One region of the Rhizobium sp. WSM1274 genome, then DNA from elsewhere that is predicted to be linked to it. Evidence: predicted binding sites of a transcription regulator. Region 1 holds the regulator's gene; each other region holds the start of a gene.
What was found. Region 1 encodes HrcA, which represses chaperone genes, less so after heat shock. Its sites were predicted from a motif close to GTTAGCACTCNCNNNNNGNGAGTGCTAAC; they were not measured.

Region 1 (4,807 bases):
ACCTCGGATTCGATCGCAACGCTCGCCGCCGACAGCCGTTCAGCCATGGCATCGATATTGCGGCCGGACACCTGGAAACAGGCGTGGCCTTGGCCGTTCGTGCCGTGCGGCGGCACCTGCAGTGCTTCGGGCGCCGGCGGCTTCACCGTTTCCTCGGGATTGAAGATCAGGAGAACGCCGGGCCCACAGCGGAAGAAGACATGCCGGTTGGCGGCCCGCGCGATCTTTTCAAGCCCGAGAACGTCTTCGTAGAACGTCTCGGCCTTATCGAGATCCCGCGCATAGAGCGCCGTTTCCAACATGCCTTCCAGCATGGGGTTCATCCTTCGACGGCTTGCTTCTGCAGTGCCACGAGTTCGCCGATGCCGTTTCTGGCCAACTGCATCAGCGAGGTGAATTCGCCCTCACTGAACGGCGTGCCTTCGGCGGTGCCCTGGATCTCGACGATCCCGCCGGTGCCCGTCATGACGAAGTTCGCATCGGTCTCGGCCGAGGAGTCTTCCAGGTAATCGAGATCGATCACCGGCTGGCTGGCAAAGATACCGCAGGAAATGGCGGCGACATGATCCTTCAGGACCCGGTCGACCTTGATCATGTTGCGGCTTTCCATCCATTTCAGGCAGTCGTAAAGCGCGATCCAGCCGCCGGTGATCGAGGCTGTCCGTGTGCCGCCATCGGCCTGGATGACATCGCAATCGAGCGTGATCTGCCGTTCGCCGAGCGCCTGCAGGTCGACGACGGCGCGCAGCGACCGGCCGATCAGCCGCTGGATTTCCTGGGTGCGACCGCCCTGCTTGCCGGCGGCGGCTTCGCGCTTCATGCGTTCGCCGGTCGCCCGCGGCAGCATGCCGTATTCGGCCGTGACCCAGCCCTTGCCGGAATTGCGCAGCCATGGCGGCGTCTTTTCTTCGAGGCTCGCCGTGCAGAGTACATGCGTATCGCCGAATTTCACCAGGCAGGAGCCTTCCGCATGCTTGGAAAAATTGCGCTCGAACGAGACCTTGCGCATCTGGTCGATTTTTCTGCCTGAAGGCCGCATTCTTATCTCCTGGGGTTTATTTGACCGCTTCTACGATTGGCGGCGCTCATTTGCAAATTCCCTTTTGCCACGGGTGTGAGTTTGACTTACTTTTCGGGAAGTATCATCAGCATGGGTTTGAAAGCTTCATGGGCATCAGGTCGACGTCGGTTTCGGATGCCGTAGCTGCGCTGGACGAGCGCTCCCGGGAAATTTTTCGTCGCATCGTCGAAGGTTACCTGGAAAGCGGCGAGCCGCTCGGTTCGCGCAACCTGTCCCGTATCCTGCCGATGTCGCTGTCGCCGGCCTCGGTGCGCAACGTCATGAGCGATCTCGAAGAGCTCGGCCTGATCTATTCGCCGCATGTCAGCGCCGGCCGGCTGCCGACCCAGATCGGCCTGCGCTTCTTCGTCGATGCCTTCATGCAGGTCGGCGACCTCTCCGCCGAGGAGCGCGCCAACATCGACCGTCAGCTGCGGGCCGAAAGCGGCGGCAATCCCGTTGAATCGATGATGAACGAGGCAAGCCGCATGTTGTCGGGCATTTCGCGCGGCGCGGGCCTCGTCATCACCTCGAAAAGCGATCCGGTGCTGAAACATGTCGAGTTCATCCGGCTCGAACCGACAAAGGCGCTGGCCGTGCTCGTCGGCGATCATGATCAGGTGGAAAACCGCATTATCGAGCTGCCGGCGGGCGTCACGTCCTCGCAGCTGACGGAGGCGGCGAATTTTCTCAATGCCCATATGTCCGGCCAGACCCTGCCGGAGCTCCGCAAACAATTGAGCCGCCTGAAGGACGACGTCCGTCACGAGCTCGATGCCCTGTCGCGCGATCTGGTCGAGCGCGGCATTGCTGTCTGGGCTGGGAGCCCGGATGAGGGGAAGCCGACGCAGCTGATCATCCGCGGCCGCGCCAACCTGCTCGAAGGCCTCGCCGGCGCCGACGATCTCGACCGGCTGCGGCTGCTGTTTGATGATCTCGAGAAGAAGGACAGCCTGATCGAGATCCTCAATCTCGCCGAAAGCGGCCCGGGTGTGCGCATTTTCATCGGTTCGGAAAACAAGCTCTTCTCGCTGTCCGGCTCATCGCTCATCGTCGCGCCCTATCGTGACGACGACGATCGCATCGTTGGTGCCGTCGGCGTCATCGGCCCGACGCGGCTCAATTATTCCCGCATCGTGCCGATGGTGGACTATACAGCCCAGCTCGTTTCCCGCCTTTCGCGCAATCAGCTTTGACGCAGCAACCGCCAAGCACGCGGAATTTTCGCTTCTTTGTCACGCAGACTTGATTTTTTTCGGTCAAACCTCGATATCGGGCGCATCTGAAGACACCAACCGGAGACCGTCATGACCGATGACACGACGAAAAACGGACCTGACGCAACTGCGGCCGATGCCGCAGCCGACGCTGCCGCCTACGTCGAGAACGAAACTGCGCAGCAAGAGCCCGCCCAGCCGGACCCAATCGAGCTTCTGAAAGCCGAAAACGGCGAGCTGCGCGACCGCTATTTGCGCCTTGCTGCCGAGATGGACAATCTGCGCCGGCGCACCGAGCGCGAGGTAAAGGATGCCAAGTCCTATTCCGTCGCCGGCTTTGCTCGTGACATGCTCGCCGTCTCGGACAATCTGCGCCGCGCGCTCGATGCCATCCCTCCGGAGACCAAGGCTGCCGCCGATGCCGGCCTGAGCACGCTGATCGAGGGTGTCGAGATGACCGAGCGCGCCATGCTGTCGGCTCTCGAGCGCCACGGCGTTCGCAAGCTTGAGCCGGTTGGCCAGAAGTTCGATCCGAATTTCCATCAGGCAATGTTCGAGGTGCCGAACCCCGACGTGCCGAACAATACGGTCGTGCAGGTCGTGCAGGCAGGCTTCTCCATCGGCGAGCGCGTGCTGCGCCCGGCCATGGTCGGCGTCGCCAAGGGCGGCCCGAAGCCGACCGAAGCCGAAACCAACTCCGTCTTCGACGAGAAAGACGCCTGATATCCCTTCCTTCTGCCTCGTGCAGAAGGAAAAGCCGAAGCGTTAGATGCGGGCGAAGCGTTCGATCAGCAGATCGAAAAAGCCATCCGCATCGACATGGCGCATGACCTTGGCGTTGCGCTTGCGCTCGGTCACATGCCACCAGTCGACGACCGTCATGCCGACGGTGAGTTCGGACTGGACCTCGATCTCGACATTGCAGTCGCGGCCCTGGAAAAGTTCCGGCTCCAGCAGGTAGGCGACAACGGTCGGGTCGTGCAGCGGCCCGCCGTCGGAACCGTATTTCTCGATGTCGAAGCGTTCGAAGAATTCCAGCATCTCGACCATGGCCTTTGCCGGCGCCGTGCCGATCTCGGCCATGCGTTTCACCCGGTCCTTGCGGGTCAGCAATTGATGCGTCACATCAAGCGGCATCATCACGATCGGAACGCCTGAGCGGAAGACGATATCGGCCGCCTCCGGATCGACATAGATGTTGAATTCGGCCGCCGGCGTGATGTTGCCGCCCTCGAAGAAGCCCCCGCCCATCATCACCAGTTCGCGGATGCGGGGGACGATGTCGGGTGCCTTCTGAAAGGCCATGCCGATATTGGTGAGCGGCCCGAGCGTGCACAGCGTCACCGTGCCTTCCGGCTCGCGGCGCAACGTCTCGATGATGAAGTCGACGGCATGGCTAGGCTGCAGCGCCATCGTCGGCTCGCTGAGTTCCGGACCGTCGAGGCCGGTCTTGCCGTGCACATGTTCGGCCGTCACCAACTTGCGGGCGATCGGCGCGTCGGCGCCGGCGAAAACCTTGGTCTCCGTCCGGCCGCAGAGTTCGCAGACGATGCGCGCATTGCGGCTGGTGAGCGGAAGCGGCACGTTGCCGGCGACCGTCGTGATCCCCAGCACTTCCAGCTCGTCGGGACTGCCGAAGGCCAGCATGATGGCGGCCGCGTCGTCCTGGCCAGGATCCGTGTCGATGATGATCTTTCTTGCGCTTGCCATTCCGATCGTTCCATCCTCGCACTGCGTGTTACCGGGCATGCACCGATTTCTTCACGTCCCGTCACAAATCAGCACAATCCGCGCGGACATGTTTTGATGCGAGGCAGCAGCTGCTTTGTCAAGGAAAGAGCCTGACGTCAGCTTAAAATTGAGCAGGTGGCGCCGACACGTCGTGCCCCATGCCTTGCAGCGCCAGGCTCTTGTCCCCATATTAGCGGCATCCGGATGCTGCACTGAAGGTCCGGGATGGTCGCTTGCGCCAAGGACTTGAAAAGAGATGAGCCGCATTACCCCTTTCGCCAGCCCGCTGCTTCTGGGCTTCGATGCCATGGAAAAGACGCTGGAGCGCATTTCCAAGACGAGCGACGGATATCCGCCTTACAATATCGAACGCATCGGCGCCGACAGCGGCGCGCCGGAGCGTCTGCGTATCACCCTTGCCGTGGCTGGCTTCAGCGAGGAGGAACTCGATGTCTCCATTGAGGAGAACCAGCTTCTCATCCGCGGCCGCCAGGTGGAACAGGGCGAGCGGGACTATCTCTATCGCGGCATCGCCGCTCGCCAGTTCCAGCGCACCTTCGTTCTTGCCGACGGCATGCAGGTGCTGGGTGCGGCCCTGAAGAACGGGCTGCTCTCCGTCGATCTAATTCGCCCGGAACCTGCGCGCATGGTCAAGAAAATTAACATTTCGGTCTCACAGTAGCACAATGGTTTGTCGAACCGTTGGTCCCTTCTCCCGGAGGAACAGGAATGTTGATGAAAGAAGCCACGTCTCACTTGACCAAATCCGAGCTTGCCCACATCGGCAACGGCGAGGTCG
Region 2 (4,807 bases), 1.2 Mb from region 1:
TCGAAACGCTGAGTAATCGACGTCTTGCTGCTGCTCTGCACGGACATTGGAATTCTCCCTGTCAGTTTATAGGGTTGTGCCGTCCGGCGACGCCGGACCGGTTCAGGCTGGCCTCAGTATCCCATAGCGCCCATGCCGCCATTTCCGGCAGCAGGCGCAGTGTCTCTTGCGGGAATGTCGGCGATCATCACCTCGGCGGTGATCAGCAGCGCCGCGATCGAACCGGCGTCCTGCAGAGCGGTGCGCACGACCTTGGCAGGATCGACGATGCCGGCCTCGATCATATCGACATAGGTCTCCGTCTGTGCATCGAAGCCCTGATTGTGATCATTGCTGCCGGCGAGTTTTCCGACGACGATCGAGCCCTCGAACCCGGCATTGTCGACGATCTGCCGGATCGGGGCTTCGAGCGCCCTGAGCACGATCGAGATGCCCGCCGTCACGTCGGCGTTCTCCCCGGTCAGTCCCGTGAGCGCCGACTTCGCGCGCAACAGTGCCACGCCGCCGCCGGGCACGATGCCCTCTTCGACCGCCGCACGGGTGGCGTTCAGCGCGTCGTCGATGCGGTCCTTCTTTTCCTTGACCTCCGTCTCGGTCGCGCCGCCGACGCGGATGACCGCGACGCCGCCTGCGAGTTTCGCCAGGCGTTCCTGCAGCTTTTCCTTGTCGTAGTCGGAGGTGGTGTCTTCGATCTGCGCCTTGATCTGCTGGATGCGCGCCTGGATGGCCGCTTTCTCGCCGGAGCCGTCGATGATCGTGGTGGTCTCCTTGTCGATCAGCACACGCTTGGCGTGGCCGAGCATATCGAGCGTGACGTTCTCGAGCTTGATGCCGAGATCCTCGGAAATCATCTGGCCGGCGGTTAGCACGGCAATGTCTTCCAGCATGGCCTTGCGGCGATCACCAAAGCCCGGCGCCTTGACGGCTGCGACCTTCAGGCCGCCACGCAGCTTATTGACGACAAGCGTCGCCAGCGCCTCGCCTTCGACGTCTTCCGAGATGAGGAGCAGCGGTTTGCCGGTCTGTACGACGGCTTCCAGGATCGGCAGCATCGCCTGCAGGCTGCCGAGTTTCTTCTCGTGAACGAGGATATAGGGCTCCTCCAGTTCCACGCGCATCTTCTCGGCATTGGTGACGAAATAGGGCGAGAGATAGCCGCGATCGAACTGCATGCCCTCGACGACATCGAGTTCGGTTTCGGCGGTTCGCGCCTCTTCGACTGTTATGACGCCCTCATTGCCGACCTTGTCCATCGCCCTGGCGATCATCTCGCCGATGGTGGCGTCGCCATTGGCGGCAATGGTGCCGACCTGCGCGATCTCGCCTGACGATTTGACCTTCATCGCCCTCGCCTGGATTTCCTTGACGACGGCGGTAACGCCGAGATCGATGCCGCGCCTGAGATCCATAGGGTTCATGCCGGCAGCGACAAGCTTTGCGCCTTCGCGGAAGATGGAGGCGGCGAGCACCGTTGCCGTCGTCGTGCCGTCGCCGGCAAGATCATTGGTCTTCGAAGCCACCTCGCGCACCATTTGCGCGCCCATGTTCTCGAACTTGTCTTCGAGTTCGATCTCCTTGGCGACGCTAACGCCGTCCTTGGTAATGCGCGGTGCGCCATAGGCCTTGTCAATGACGACGTTGCGACCCTTCGGGCCAAGCGTCACCTTGACGGCGTTGTTGAGCAATTCGACGCCGCGCAGCAGGCGGTCGCGCGCGTCGGTGGAGAATCTGATTTCCTTGGCAGACATGATATTTCTTCCCAGTTCGGTCTTGAGATGCGGGTCGGAAATTCGACCCTCAGGCGGCTTTGTCGGCAGCCGTTTCGGTCTTTTCGACGATGCCCATGATGTCGCCGACCTCGACATCGCGCGGGACCAGAGTGCCGCCTTTGTCGCGCAAGCCCGGGCCGACTGCGACCACTTCACCTTGCTGCGGCTTCTCCCTGGCGGTGTCTGGAATGATGATCCCACCCTTGGATTTGACATCGCCTTCCGCACGTCGAATGACGACGCGGTCGTGAAGTGAGCGGAATTTCATAGAGGTCTTTCTGCTGCCGGCGCGTATGGCGGCTGCAGTACATAAATAGCATCCGTGGCACTCGATTGTTAGGAGTGCCAAGAAATATTGTTCACCCAGGGAATTTCTTGAAAAATTCAGGAAATCAATTTGAGCGGATATTTTGTATTAATCTGGAAATGAATAGAATTTTTTTCGCCGCAGCGCTCAACTTTATTTAGCATGTCGTCGCGTTAATTTGGCGTTTTTTATAGATAAATCCGAATTATCTTGATTTAAACTCAATCAAGGCGTAATGATGGGCCTCGTCGATTTGGCCGACTTGGCTTCGCGGTGTCAGAGACCTACGACCCGCCATCACCACTGAATTCTCGATAGCGAATGTATGACGTCGTTCCGGCGTTCATTTCGCCTGTTCCGATCCGGAATGAGCTTGGCGCTGACCGCGGATGTACCGGCAGCCTCGAGTTCGTCCGGCTCGGATCTCAACGATACAGGAACGCATCAGTGTATTCCTGCGGAGGCCTCAGCCGTGACAAGTCGCACCACAGAAACCGTCGTCCGTTTTTCATCTCCATTCCGCCTGCCCGGTTTCGACGGGGCGCAGCCAGCCGGAGAATACCGCGTCGACTATGACGAGGAATCGATCGACAGCGTTTCCAGGCTTGCCTGGCGACGGGTCGGCGCCTTCATCCACCTGCCGGCGATCGCCGCGCAGAGTTCGACGCAGCAGATGATGCCTGTCCACCTTTCAGATCTCCAAACCGCGCTCGAAAAGGACCACAAACCATCATGACCGCTACGCGCATCCCGCAACGCAATGGACGCTCGATCCGACGCGAGGCGGCAACACATATCTTCAAGGTGGGGCAAACCGTCCGGGTGAAGGACGGGTTCCTGGTCGTTCCCTCCAAGCTCCCCGAGACATATCGCATTACCGCCACACTGCCTCTGAGAGGAAATGTGCTGCAATACCGCATCCGCAGTGACGATGAACGTCATGAGCGGGTCGCGACGGAAGACAGTCTGGAACTGGTAAACCTTTCGCCCGCCGGCAGCGGCGCAACACTGATCGAGAGGACGTTTGGCCTTGGCCACGGCCCGAATGACGAAAGGTTGACATCGTGAACAGCCATGAAGACGAAGCCGAACGAAGACGGAATGCCTTTGCCGTCGGCACATGGGAAAACAAATGTGGCGCGTCCGGCCGCTACTCCATGGAGATCGAACACGACCGCCGGATCGAATCCGCCCGTTCGTGGACCGTCTATCGTGTATCCGCAGGCGTTCCAGTGCACGCCGACCATGCCCTGACCGGCAAGAGCCGTTCGGACGCCGGAAAAGACGTGATGTCCTTCAATCTTCTCAACATAGGATACCGGAAGGAATGGCTCAGGCTGTCGGACGCCGCTCGGAGTGCTCGTGAGACCCCGCCGGCTCAACCGTGGCGCTAGCCTTCCTGAACCAAAGCCGTAGCTTCGATGCGGCGCGAAATGCTGTGCGCTTCGTCGGCCATGACGGCCTGTTCCAGGTGTTGTTCTTCATCGAGGTTGGCGCTCTGGCGAAATCCGACACCGCATTGCAAAGAACCGAGCCTTCGGAAACGAATTGGCTTTCGTTATTCGACGTCCTGCGCAACTCCATTCAGGACGTGGCACGCAAAGCCTACTCCTACCGCCGCCGCGCCTTCTAAACTCTAACTGCGGCGGATTTCCGCTAGGCGGATCCGGACGCGAGAGAACGCTCTATGTTGATCCGTTACGGCTATGAAATGACACTGACCTGCCCGCAGCCGACCGCATTGGTATGCCTGTTGTCGGTTCATGATGATCGTGCGGCCGACATCAGAATTCCGGAAACGGTCTTCACCACGCCGGATGTTCGCACTTCGACTTACCGTGATCTCTTCGGCAACCGCTGTCTCCGGCTGGTTGCCCCAGCGGGCGACCTGACCATATGGGGCGATGCGACGATCGAAGACGACGGCAAACCGGACAGGTCGCTGCCGGGCGCCAGGGAACTCCCGGTTTCGGAATTGCCGGATGATTGCCTCGTCTACCTGATGGGCAGCCGCTATTGCGAGACGGATCGTCTCAGTCAAATTGCGTGGGATATGTTCGGCACAGTCTCACCGGGTTGGGGCCGCGTTCAGGCGATCTGCGACTTCGTCCACCGCCACGTCCAATTCGACTACATGCAGGCGCGATCGACGCGGACAGCCTTCGAGGCGTTTCACGAACGTGTCGGCGTCTGTCGCGACTTTGCGCATCTCGCAGTGGCGTTGTGCCGTTGCCTCAACATTCCTGCCCGATATATCAATGGCCATCTCGGCGACATCGGTATTCCGGTCGTCGATCCGATGGACTTCAGCGCCTGGATCGAGGTCTTCCTGGACGGTGCATGGCACACATTTGATCCACGCAACAACACGCGGCGGATCGGTCGTATCATCGTCGCACGCGGGCGCGACGCCGCCGACATACCGCTCATCAATTCCTTCGGGCCGCACATGCTGAAGGCGTTTCGCGTCTGGACCTATGAGGTGACGAACCTGCAGCCGATGCAAAGCGTCGCCGGGGGCGCTGTTTAGAACGAGACCTGGGCGGATGCGCGGCAATGTCCAGCCTCAGGCATTGCCGCAGGCAGCTGCAGTCGGAGGACTGCGTTTTTCGCCAAGGCGCTGGACAGGATCGCCGGCCATGAATGATCCACACCCACGATACAGGCCCCTTCGTTGATTTAAAGCGCATCGCAATCTTTCAGATTCACTCCTCGCGCTTTAAGTCTTTGT
Region 3 (4,807 bases), on a different replicon from region 1:
GAAAGAAGTCAGGGTCGTTCCTGACCAAGCCGCAGATAAAGCATGGCCTTTTTCTAATGTCGTGCCCATAAGCCTTGAGATCAAATGGTTGGCGTTCGGTCATTCTGAGCCTCTGTCGTCTCACGCGCGGCGGTCCCGGACGCCGGAACTATTGCAAAAGCCATCGTCGCGAAAATAACACGCGCCAAGACCGGTTGCCAACCGTAATATTTTCGGATTACTCCAAGTAATTATATTTATATCTTCGATAAAATAGCAAAATATCCGTTCATCGTAATATTGTTGAACTACAGCTGGGCAAAGCGTAGGGATGTACTGGCCTTTCATTTTTCAAGGCCAGAGGAGGATGCAATGCCAACCATAATGGTCCATCACAATGTCAAGGACACGAAACACTGGCTCGCTTCACCGATGCGCAAACAGATATTCGAACCGATCGGCGTCACGAACATTCGCACGTTTACGGATCCTCAGACGTCCAACCATGTCGGCCTGGTCATGGACGTTGCTGATACGGATAAGTTGATGGCCTTCATGCAGACCAAGGCGGCGGCCGATGCGATGGCGAGTGACGGCGTCTTGCCCGAGACCATGACGTTCCTCGTGCAATCGTAACACGCGTCTGAACCGAACTTGAAAACGCAACGCGGGAGGATGATATGACGACATTATTCGTGAGGCACGAGGTTTCCGACTACGCCACTTGGCGCAAGACATATGATGCGTTTCATCAGGTGCAGAAGGCCAACGGGGTGACGGCGCAGGCCGTATATCGCGCCATCGACAATCCGAACGATATTACCGTCACCCACGAGTTCGCCACGTTTGAAGCGGCGCAGGCATTCAGCAAGCTGGACGAGCTGAAGACGGCGATGCGTACGGCAGGCGTGCTCGGCGCGCCGACGGTGTGGTTTGCCAACAAAGCATGAAATGGGCCAAAATGGCCTCCGCCGCTGTGCCACGGAGGCCGCCGGCGTTCGATGCATGACATGAAGGCGGGTAGTGGACGCTTGCCCGATTGCCGACCTTGGTGACAGTGCCGGCGAACTGCGTAAAATTATGATCCGCTCGTTATGTCGCGCAGGAGATCCAGTCCGCGCTGGTATTTTTCCGTTTTCTTGCCGGCCTGTTCGGCCTGCCGGAGATTGTCTTCGAGATCGGCCCGTTTGACGGGCAAGGACAGCGGGTTTGATGCCGCACGCCTGACGAAGTCGTCGTCCGGCTCGTCCGGCCGCCGTGTCAGAGCATTTACCGCGGAGATGATCGCCGGCGGAAAGCCTTCCTCCCTCAGCCTGTCGAGCGTCCAGCCGTTTCCCTTCTCGACGACGTCATGAAGGTAGGCAACCGTTCGTGGCTCGTCGCCGGAAACGAGAAGGGCTACCCGCTGGCAGTGCTCGAAGAACGGCTGGCCGGTCTTGTCTGACTGACCTTCATGGGCCGTAAGTGCGATCTGGATGGCATGGTCGAGATGCTGCATGACGATCACGGCCCTTCGGTCTTCCTGATCTTCCGCGTGGAAGGTCTTTCGCCCGTCGTCATCTCGATGTCAGGCACCGGAGCCTTGGCGGCCTGAACAGGCCTCGTTCTTGGCCGATCGAAATCGCCGCTTTCACCGGCGCCCTGAAGCAGGGCCGCATCATCCCTGTCGTCTTCATCGAGCAGGTCCTGCAGCGTCTCGTGCTCATCCTCACCGGCCAGTTCGTCGCAGGCTTGCAGCCAATGGCGCTTGTCGGCGCCCTCCGGGCGGCCCTCGGCCTCCCAGATTTCGTAGGCGCGCTGGCGAATCTGCTCGTGCTTGTCTATAGCCATGGCCTTCTCCAAGCGCATTGGGATGAGCCGTCCGAAGAGCGACTCTTCAAGGCGTGTTGATGGTTGGAAGGAAATCCTCCACCTGTTTGCGTTGATCCTTTGGAAGCGTTTCCACCCGTTCCTTCCAGAACCGTTCCGCCTCCGGCGGATCCTCATCCCACTGGCGAACGTCGGTGATATTGTCGTCGATCATGGATCGGCGGTGGCCACCGAGGCTAAGATAGTCCATTGCAAGCTTCAGGCTTGGGGTTCCGGTGCCGCTATCGCGATCTGATGCCGACCTCGCGTTGCGCAGGGCGTTTGCCAATGCCCTTTGGCGATCGATCTCGGCCCGTTCGGTATCGGCGGACCGGGCATCGTCCGTGCCGCTCTCTGGCGGCACGTTGGATCTAGAAGTCGTCATGGGTCACCTTTCGATGTTGTGATCCAATAACCTCTGCAAACGAGGAGAGTTCCGCGCGCGTTTAGAGAATGATTGGGCGGGTGGCGAGCCGCATCGCCCGGGGCGCGATCAATGCACGGCCATGCTCACCATCCGATAGGGGTGCACGGCTTCGAATTGTGAGATCATCGCCGTTGCCTGCTGCAATACCAGCTCGGCATTTTCCGGATCGTCACGGGCGAGTTCGTCGGCGTTGACGCGGATCGCTTCGGCCATGTTGTTGGAAAGTGCCGCAAAATGCGTATTGCCTTCGACAAGGGCCTCACGCGCCGTGTCCTCCAGCGTACGAGCGATATCGACGAAGATTTCCTCGCGTTCCTCGATACTGAGGTCTTTGATCAGTTTGGTGTTCTCTTCCATGTCACTCACTCCTAAAGACGTGGGACGGTGGCCGAGCTCATCAAGCCTCGGCCACCACAGAACTAGGAATGGCGAAATCCGGATTCAAGCCTCAATGCCATTCGCCTTTTTATTCGAACGCAGGAGCGGATTGTCTGTTCCCTGTCGGGCGTTAGCAGTCTCCGGCGGAGAGTGCTAATTTTTCTTTCGTCGCCTCTTGAAATTGCTGAACCCTCGAACCAGATCATTCGCGCAAGGCGCGCGCGCGAACCTGCACCCGCCCGGATCGGTTATCCGGTCCGGCCGCGGGAACAACGTCATCATTGTTTGTCGATGGAGGAAGATATGTCGTTCCGACCGCTTCATGACCGCATTCTCGTCCGCCGGGTCGATTCACAAGAAAAGACAAAGGGCGGCATCATCATTCCAGACACCGCCAAGGAGAAGCCGCAGGAAGGCGAGGTCATCGCCGTCGGCCCCGGCGCGCGCAACGAAGCCGGCCAGATCCAGTCGCTCGACGTTAAGGTCGGCGATCGCATCCTGTTCGGCAAATGGTCCGGCACCGAGATCAAAATCAATGGCGAAGACCTGCTGATCATGAAGGAAAGCGACGTGATGGGCATCATCGAGGCCCAAGGCGAAAAGAAGCAGGCCGCCTGAGGTCCCGGCTGACATCGGTCGATGCTGGAGCGCTTCAGCTTTTCATGGAAACGCAGAACCGTTCCAAGCTTTTATTTTACGCAATTCCGAGCGAAAACGCACTTTTCCTGGAATTGCTCTGGCTGGCTATGAAGGAGTGAGGACATGGCTGCTAAAGAAATCAAATTCAGCACCGAAGCCCGCGAGAAGATGCTGCGTGGCGTCGACATCCTGGCCAACGCCGTGAAGGCGACCCTCGGCCCGAAGGGCCGCAACGTCGTGATCGACAGGTCGTTCGGCGCGCCGCGCATCACAAAGGACGGCGTTTCGGTCGCCAAGGAAATCGAACTCGAAGACAAGTTCGAAAACATGGGCGCCCAGATGGTCCGCGAAGTTGCTTCGAAGACCAGCGACATCGCCGGCGACGGCACCACGACCGCAACGGTGCTGGCCCAGGCAATCGTCAAGGAAGGCGCCAAGGCCGTTACGTCGGGCATGAACCCGATGGACCTGAAGCGCGGCATCGATCTAGCGGTCGCGGCCATCGTCGCGGAACTGAAGGCCAACGCCCGCAAGATCTCGAATAACTCGGAGATTGCCCAGGTCGGCACAATCTCCGCCAACGGCGATGCCGAAATTGGCCGCTTTTTGGCGGATGCCATGGAAAGGGTCGGCAATGATGGCGTCATCACGGTCGAAGAAGCCAAGACCGCCGAAACCGAACTCGAAGTCGTCGAAGGCATGCAGTTCGACCGCGGCTATCTCAGCCCCTATTTCGTGACAAATGCCGACAAGATGCGGGTCGAGTTCGAAGACCCTTATATTCTCATCCACGAGAAAAAGCTCTCCAACCTGCAGTCGATGCTGCCGGTTCTCGAAGCCGTCGTCCAATCCAGCAAGCCGCTCCTCATCATCGCTGAAGACGTCGAAGGCGAAGCGCTTGCTACCCTCGTCGTCAACAAGCTGCGCGGCGGCCTGAAGATTGCCGCCGTCAAGGCGCCTGGCTTCGGCGACCGCCGCAAGGCCATGCTCGAAGACATCGCCATCCTGACCGCCGGCACCGTCATCTCCGAAGATCTCGGCATCAAGCTCGAATCCGTGACGCTCGACATGCTCGGCCGTGCCAAGAAGGTTTCGATCGAGAAGGAAAACACCACAATCGTCGATGGGTCAGGCGCCAAGACCGACATCGAAGGCCGTATTGCCCAGATCCGCGCCCAGATCGAGGAAACCACCTCCGACTACGACCGCGAGAAGCTGCAGGAACGTCTTGCCAAGCTCGCCGGCGGCGTTGCCGTCATCCGCGTCGGCGGCTCGACCGAAGTCGAGGTGAAGGAGAAGAAGGATCGCGTCGACGACGCGCTTCATGCAACCCGTGCCGCCGTCGAAGAGGGCATCTTGCCCGGCGGCGGCGTAGCGCTGCTGCGCGCCGTCAAGGCGCTCGATAATCTCAATACGGCCAACCAGGACCAGCGCGTTGGTGTGGAGATCGTCCGCCGCGCGGTCGAGGCGCCGGCTCGCCAGATCGCCGAAAACGCCGGTGCAGAAGGCTCGATCGTGGTTGGCAAGCTGCGGGAG
Region 4 (4,807 bases), 570 kb from region 1:
CTTCCTCGTCGCGCTTGATCTGGGCGACCAGCGGATCGAGGCCGTCGAATTTCAGCTCAGGTCTAATATAGCCGAAGAAGGAGACGGAGCAGAGCTGGCCGTAGAGATCGCCGTTGAAATCGAAAAGATAGGTTTCGAGCAGCGCCGCGCCGTTTTCCGTCACCGTCGGACGGCGGCCGTAGCTTGCGACGGCGTCGTGGAGCGTGCCGTCCTGACGGCGGAAGCGGACGGCGTAGATGCCGGCGGCAAGATCGACCTCCGGCGGCAGGCGCATGTTGGCCGTCGGGAAACCGAGTTGGCGGCCGAGCTTTTCGCCGTCGATCACCTCGGCTTCCACCGTATAGCGGTAACCGAGCATGCCGGCGGCTTCGCTGACATTGCCCTCGTTGAGGAGCGCGCGGATATGGCTCGAAGAGACGACATCGGCGTTTTCGTCGCGGAAGGCATCGATCAGGGTGACGCCGAAGCCGTAGGTATTGCCGGCATTCATCAGGAAGGCGGGACCGCCCTCGCGGCCGCGGCCGAAATGGAAATCGAAGCCGGTGACGACTTCGGAGGCGCCGAGCCAATCCTTCAGGATCGAATGGATGAAATCATCGGCCGAGCGCTGCGAGAATTCGTAATCGAAGGGATATTCGATAACGGCGCTGAAACCCAGCGTTTCCAGGATGCGGGCCTTCAGGGGCGCCGGCGTCAGCCGAAAGACCGGCGTCTGCGGCCGGAAGACCGTGCGCGGATGCGGCTCGAAGGTCAGCACCAAAGCGGGGATGCCGCGCGCCTTGGAGATTTCGAGCGCTCGGTTCAGCACCGACTGATGGCCGCGGTGCACGCCGTCGAAATTGCCGATGGCAATGACGCCGCCCTTCAGATGGGCTGGCAGGGGTTCGCGGGTTTCATTGCGGTGGAAGACGGTCATCGGCTGGCTTCTCTTCATGCAAGGCGTGTCTTCATGCAAGGCGGGGCATCCACCACTTCGGCGCGGCGTTTTCCCGTTCGAGATAGGCGTTGAGGATCGCCTCGTCGGTCTCGCCGTTGAGAGTATATTCCTTGGCGTGGATACCGCCGCTGATGTAGAGAAGGTCGAGGCCGTAATTCAAGGCGCCGCGCACATCGGTCGGCATGCCGTCGCCGATCGCCAGCACGCGCTCGACGGGGAAATCGCCGCGAAGCTCGCGGGCCGCCGAAAGTGTTGCCTCGTAGATCGGCCGGTGCGGTTTGCCGGCGATGCGGGTACTGCCGCCGAGCTGCTGGTAGTAGGCGGCCATAGCGCCGGCGCAGGGGATGATGCGATGGCCGCGCTCGACAATGAGGTCGGGATTGGCGCAGATCATCGGCACGTCGCGGGCTTTGAAATCGAGAAGAATATCGGTGTAATCTTCCGGCTTCTCCGTCTCGTCGTCGAAAAAGCCGGTGCAGACCAGCGATTGCGCTTCGCCCGCCGGCCGGCGTTCGACGCCAATGCCTTCGAGTAGCGCTTTGTCGCGCTCGGGGCCGAGCAGAAAGACGGTCTTCGGCCCTTCGGCGATCAAACCGCGCGTGACGTCGCCAGAGGTGACGATCCTGTCATAGGCGCTGTCGGGAACGCCGATATGGCGCAGCTGCTCGACCACCTGCCAGGAAAGGCGCGGCGAATTGGTGATGAGGACGACGGCGACGCCGTTCTCGCGCGCCGCTTCAAGGGCCGCGGCCGCCTTCGGGAACGGATCGACGCCGTTGTGAACGACGCCCCAGACATCGCAGAGCACCACATCATAGTGACCTGATATCTCCGAGAAGTTTTCTATCCGCCTGGCCATTCCGATTTCCCGATTTGCTTCAGTCACCGGTGACATTGCAAAGGCGCAAGGCGATGGCAAGGAAATTTCTTCGCTGCCCGGCTCCTGCGAAGAACTCGGGAAGGCGATCCGAGCGTGCGGATCGGCAAGGGGTTTGACGATTATCCCGAAGCGGCAGCTCGCCGACGGCGGACGACTTCGGCAAAGTTCGGCCGCGCCGGCGTTTCGGCCGCAATCTCAGACTATTCTCAGGCCTCTTCACAATTCCGGCACAAAAATTCGTGACTGCTCTCATTGACTCCTTTCGGAGCCATCCCTAAATGCTCGTCGCTAGCACTCACCGCAAGGGAGTGCTAACATCTGTCCATGTGGGCCACTCCGGTCCGCGAATGTCATTCGATCGAGGGATTAGACAATGGCAAGCACCAACTTCCGCCCCCTTCACGACCGCGTCGTTGTTCGCCGCGTTGAGTCCGAAGCCAAGACCAAGGGCGGCATCATCATTCCCGATACCGCCAAGGAAAAGCCGCAGGAAGGCGAAATCGTCGCCGTCGGCTCCGGCGCACGCGATGAGTCCGGCAAGGTCGTCGCACTCGACGTCAAGGCTGGCGACCGCATCCTGTTCGGCAAGTGGTCCGGCACCGAAGTCAAGATCGACGGCGAAGACCTTCTGATCATGAAGGAAGCCGACATCATGGGCATCATCGGCTGATCGGCCGACCTGCTTTCCCGAAATGGCTGACGGGCGTTTTGCCCGAACAACTCGAATTCAGGAGTTACTAATATGGCATCTAAAGAAATCAAGTTTGGCCGCACCGCGCGCGAAAAGATGCTGCGCGGCGTCGACATTCTCGCCGATGCAGTGAAGGTCACGCTCGGCCCCAAGGGTCGTAACGTCATCATCGACAAGTCCTTCGGCGCTCCGCGCATCACCAAGGACGGCGTTTCGGTCGCCAAGGAAATCGAACTCGAAGACAAGTTCGAAAACATGGGCGCCCAGATGGTCCGCGAAGTTGCTTCGAAGACCAACGACATCGCCGGCGACGGCACCACGACGGCAACCGTTCTTGCCCAGGCGATCGTTCGCGAAGGCAACAAGGCCGTTGCAGCCGGCATGAACCCGATGGACCTGAAGCGCGGCATCGATCTTGCTGTTGCCGACGTCGTGAAGGATCTCCAGGCCAAGGCCAAGAAGATCTCGACCTCGGAAGAAGTTGCACAGGTCGGCACGATTTCGGCAAATGGCGACAAGCAGGTCGGTCTCGACATTGCTGAAGCCATGCAGAAGGTCGGCAACGAAGGCGTCATCACCGTCGAAGAAGCCAAGACCGCCGAAACCGAACTCGAAGTCGTCGAAGGCATGCAGTTCGACCGCGGCTACCTCAGCCCCTACTTCGTCACCAATCCGGAAAAGATGATCGCCGACCTCGAAGACGTCTTCATTCTCCTCCACGAGAAGAAGCTGTCGAACCTGCAGTCGATGCTGCCGGTTCTCGAAGCCGTCGTCCAGACCGGCAAGCCGCTCCTCATCGTCGCTGAAGACGTCGAAGGCGAAGCCCTCGCAACGCTCGTCGTCAACAAGCTGCGCGGCGGCCTCAAGATCGCTGCCGTCAAGGCGCCTGGCTTCGGCGACCGCCGCAAGGCCATGCTCGAAGACATCGCCATCCTGACGGGCGGTACGGTCATCTCCGAAGATCTCGGCATCAAGCTCGAATCCGTCACGCTCGACATGCTTGGCCGTGCCAAGAAGGTTTCGATCTCCAAGGAAAACACCACGATCGTCGACGGTTCGGGCGCCAAGTCCGATATCGAAGGCCGTGTTGCCCAGATCAAGGCCCAGATCGAGGAAACCACCTCCGACTACGACCGCGAGAAGCTGCAGGAGCGCCTTGCCAAGCTCGCCGGCGGCGTTGCCGTCATCCGCGTCGGCGGCTCGACCGAAGTCGAAGTGAAGGAAAAGAAGGACCGCATCGACGACGCGCTCAACGCGACCCGCGCTGCTGTTCAGGAAGGTATCGTCCCCGGCGGCGGTATCGCTCTGCTCCGCTCCTCCACGAAGATCACCGTCAAGGGTGTAAACGACGACCAGGAAGCCGGCATCAATATCGTTCGCCGCGCCCTGCAGTCGCTCGTTCGTCAGATCGCTGAAAACGCAGGCGACGAAGCCTCGATCGTTGTCGGCAAGGTCCTCGACAAGAACGAAGACAACTTCGGCTACAACGCCCAGACATCCGAATATGGCGACATGATCGCCATGGGTATCGTCGACCCGCTCAAGGTCGTTCGCACGGCGCTGCAGAACGCTGCTTCTGTTGCATCGCTGCTGATCACCACCGAAGCCATGATCGCCGAACTGCCGAAGAAAGAATCGGCTGGCGGCGGCATGCCGGGCGGCATGGGCGGCATGGGCGGAATGGACATGATGTGATAGGGCAACGGCCTTTCACAGCATCGTTCATGAATCCGCCCATCATTTAAAGATGGTTCAGCGCGTCAAGCGCGCTGAACCGGCGGAATGGACATGATGTGATAGGCGAAAGCCATCACTGACAACCATTCCGGAATCCGGAATAGGAAGGGCGGCTCTCGGGTCGCCCTTTTCTTTTGCCCAAAGCGATTCGACGTGCGGCACACTGACTGGCATGGCCGACGAAACGTTTATCCGGCCCTCTGTTGCAACCCCAGGGGGCGAAACTTGCGCTAGGCTTGCGTTGCCCGCGCCTTTCTCAGTCTAGCGACATGCGAGAGATCACTGCGTTGCGGTACGATTTCCGACCTGACGCAGAGTGAAAACGTTTGCAACACTCTCAAAGATGATCTTCCTGTGCCAATTCTCGCGAAACAGGCCGAAGATGCAGGCATCCTAAGAAATGAGGCGATCCGAAGACCCCTTAAAAAGCCGTTGCCGTTTGTCCAAAAGCCCCTATAAATCCGCGCTGCACTTCAAACGCGCTCGGCGATAGACGAGGCCGGAGCGCGGAAAGCGATACGTTAACGTTCGGCTTCGAGGGCTCCGGTTACGGAGGCCAGAT

Region 2: N2600_RS06260 (co-chaperone GroES) is a predicted target of HrcA. The motif match lies at 2,091-2,119, and genes of this name have one in related genera.
Region 3: N2600_RS29095 (co-chaperone GroES) is a predicted target of HrcA. The motif match lies at 2,762-2,790, and genes of this name have one in related genera.
Region 4: groES (co-chaperone GroES) is a predicted target of HrcA. The motif match lies at 2,105-2,133, and genes of this name have one in related genera.

What each region holds. Positions count from the first base shown of each region.
Region 1 covers NZ_CP104138.1:4,798-9,604, forward strand. Annotated here, with positions in the region: gene N2600_RS00025 (VOC family protein) at 1-323, opposite strand, end outside; gene rph (ribonuclease PH) at 320-1,039, opposite strand; gene hrcA (heat-inducible transcriptional repressor HrcA) at 1,168-2,256, shown strand; gene grpE (nucleotide exchange factor GrpE) at 2,368-3,000, shown strand; gene N2600_RS00045 (nucleoside hydrolase) at 3,043-3,987, opposite strand; gene N2600_RS00050 (Hsp20 family protein) at 4,265-4,690, shown strand; gene N2600_RS00055 (BQ00720 family protein) at 4,738-4,807, shown strand, end outside.
Region 2 covers NZ_CP104138.1:1,222,104-1,226,910, reverse strand. Annotated here, with positions in the region: gene N2600_RS06270 (hypothetical protein) at 1-47, opposite strand, end outside; gene groL (chaperonin GroEL) at 114-1,748, opposite strand; gene N2600_RS06260 (co-chaperone GroES) at 1,798-2,037, opposite strand; gene N2600_RS06255 (hypothetical protein) at 2,549-2,812, shown strand; gene N2600_RS06250 (hypothetical protein) at 2,809-3,144, shown strand; gene N2600_RS06245 (hypothetical protein) at 3,141-3,470, shown strand; gene N2600_RS06240 (DUF1488 domain-containing protein) at 3,461-3,709, shown strand; gene N2600_RS06235 (transglutaminase-like domain-containing protein) at 3,764-4,606, shown strand.
Region 3 covers NZ_CP104139.1:1,027,320-1,032,126, reverse strand. Annotated here, with positions in the region: gene N2600_RS29130 (HIT family protein) at 1-103, opposite strand, end outside; gene N2600_RS29125 (hypothetical protein) at 352-615, shown strand; gene N2600_RS29120 (cyclase) at 660-929, shown strand; gene N2600_RS29115 (HD domain-containing protein) at 1,058-1,477, opposite strand; gene N2600_RS29110 (DUF2934 domain-containing protein) at 1,483-1,809, opposite strand; gene N2600_RS29105 (hypothetical protein) at 1,856-2,212, opposite strand; gene N2600_RS29100 (hypothetical protein) at 2,321-2,611, opposite strand; gene N2600_RS29095 (co-chaperone GroES) at 2,936-3,250, shown strand; gene groL (chaperonin GroEL) at 3,395-4,807, shown strand, end outside.
Region 4 covers NZ_CP104138.1:578,668-583,474, reverse strand. Annotated here, with positions in the region: gene N2600_RS02755 (bifunctional riboflavin kinase/FAD synthetase) at 1-916, opposite strand, end outside; gene N2600_RS02750 (TIGR01459 family HAD-type hydrolase) at 948-1,796, opposite strand; gene groES (co-chaperone GroES) at 2,191-2,487, shown strand; gene groL (chaperonin GroEL) at 2,560-4,203, shown strand.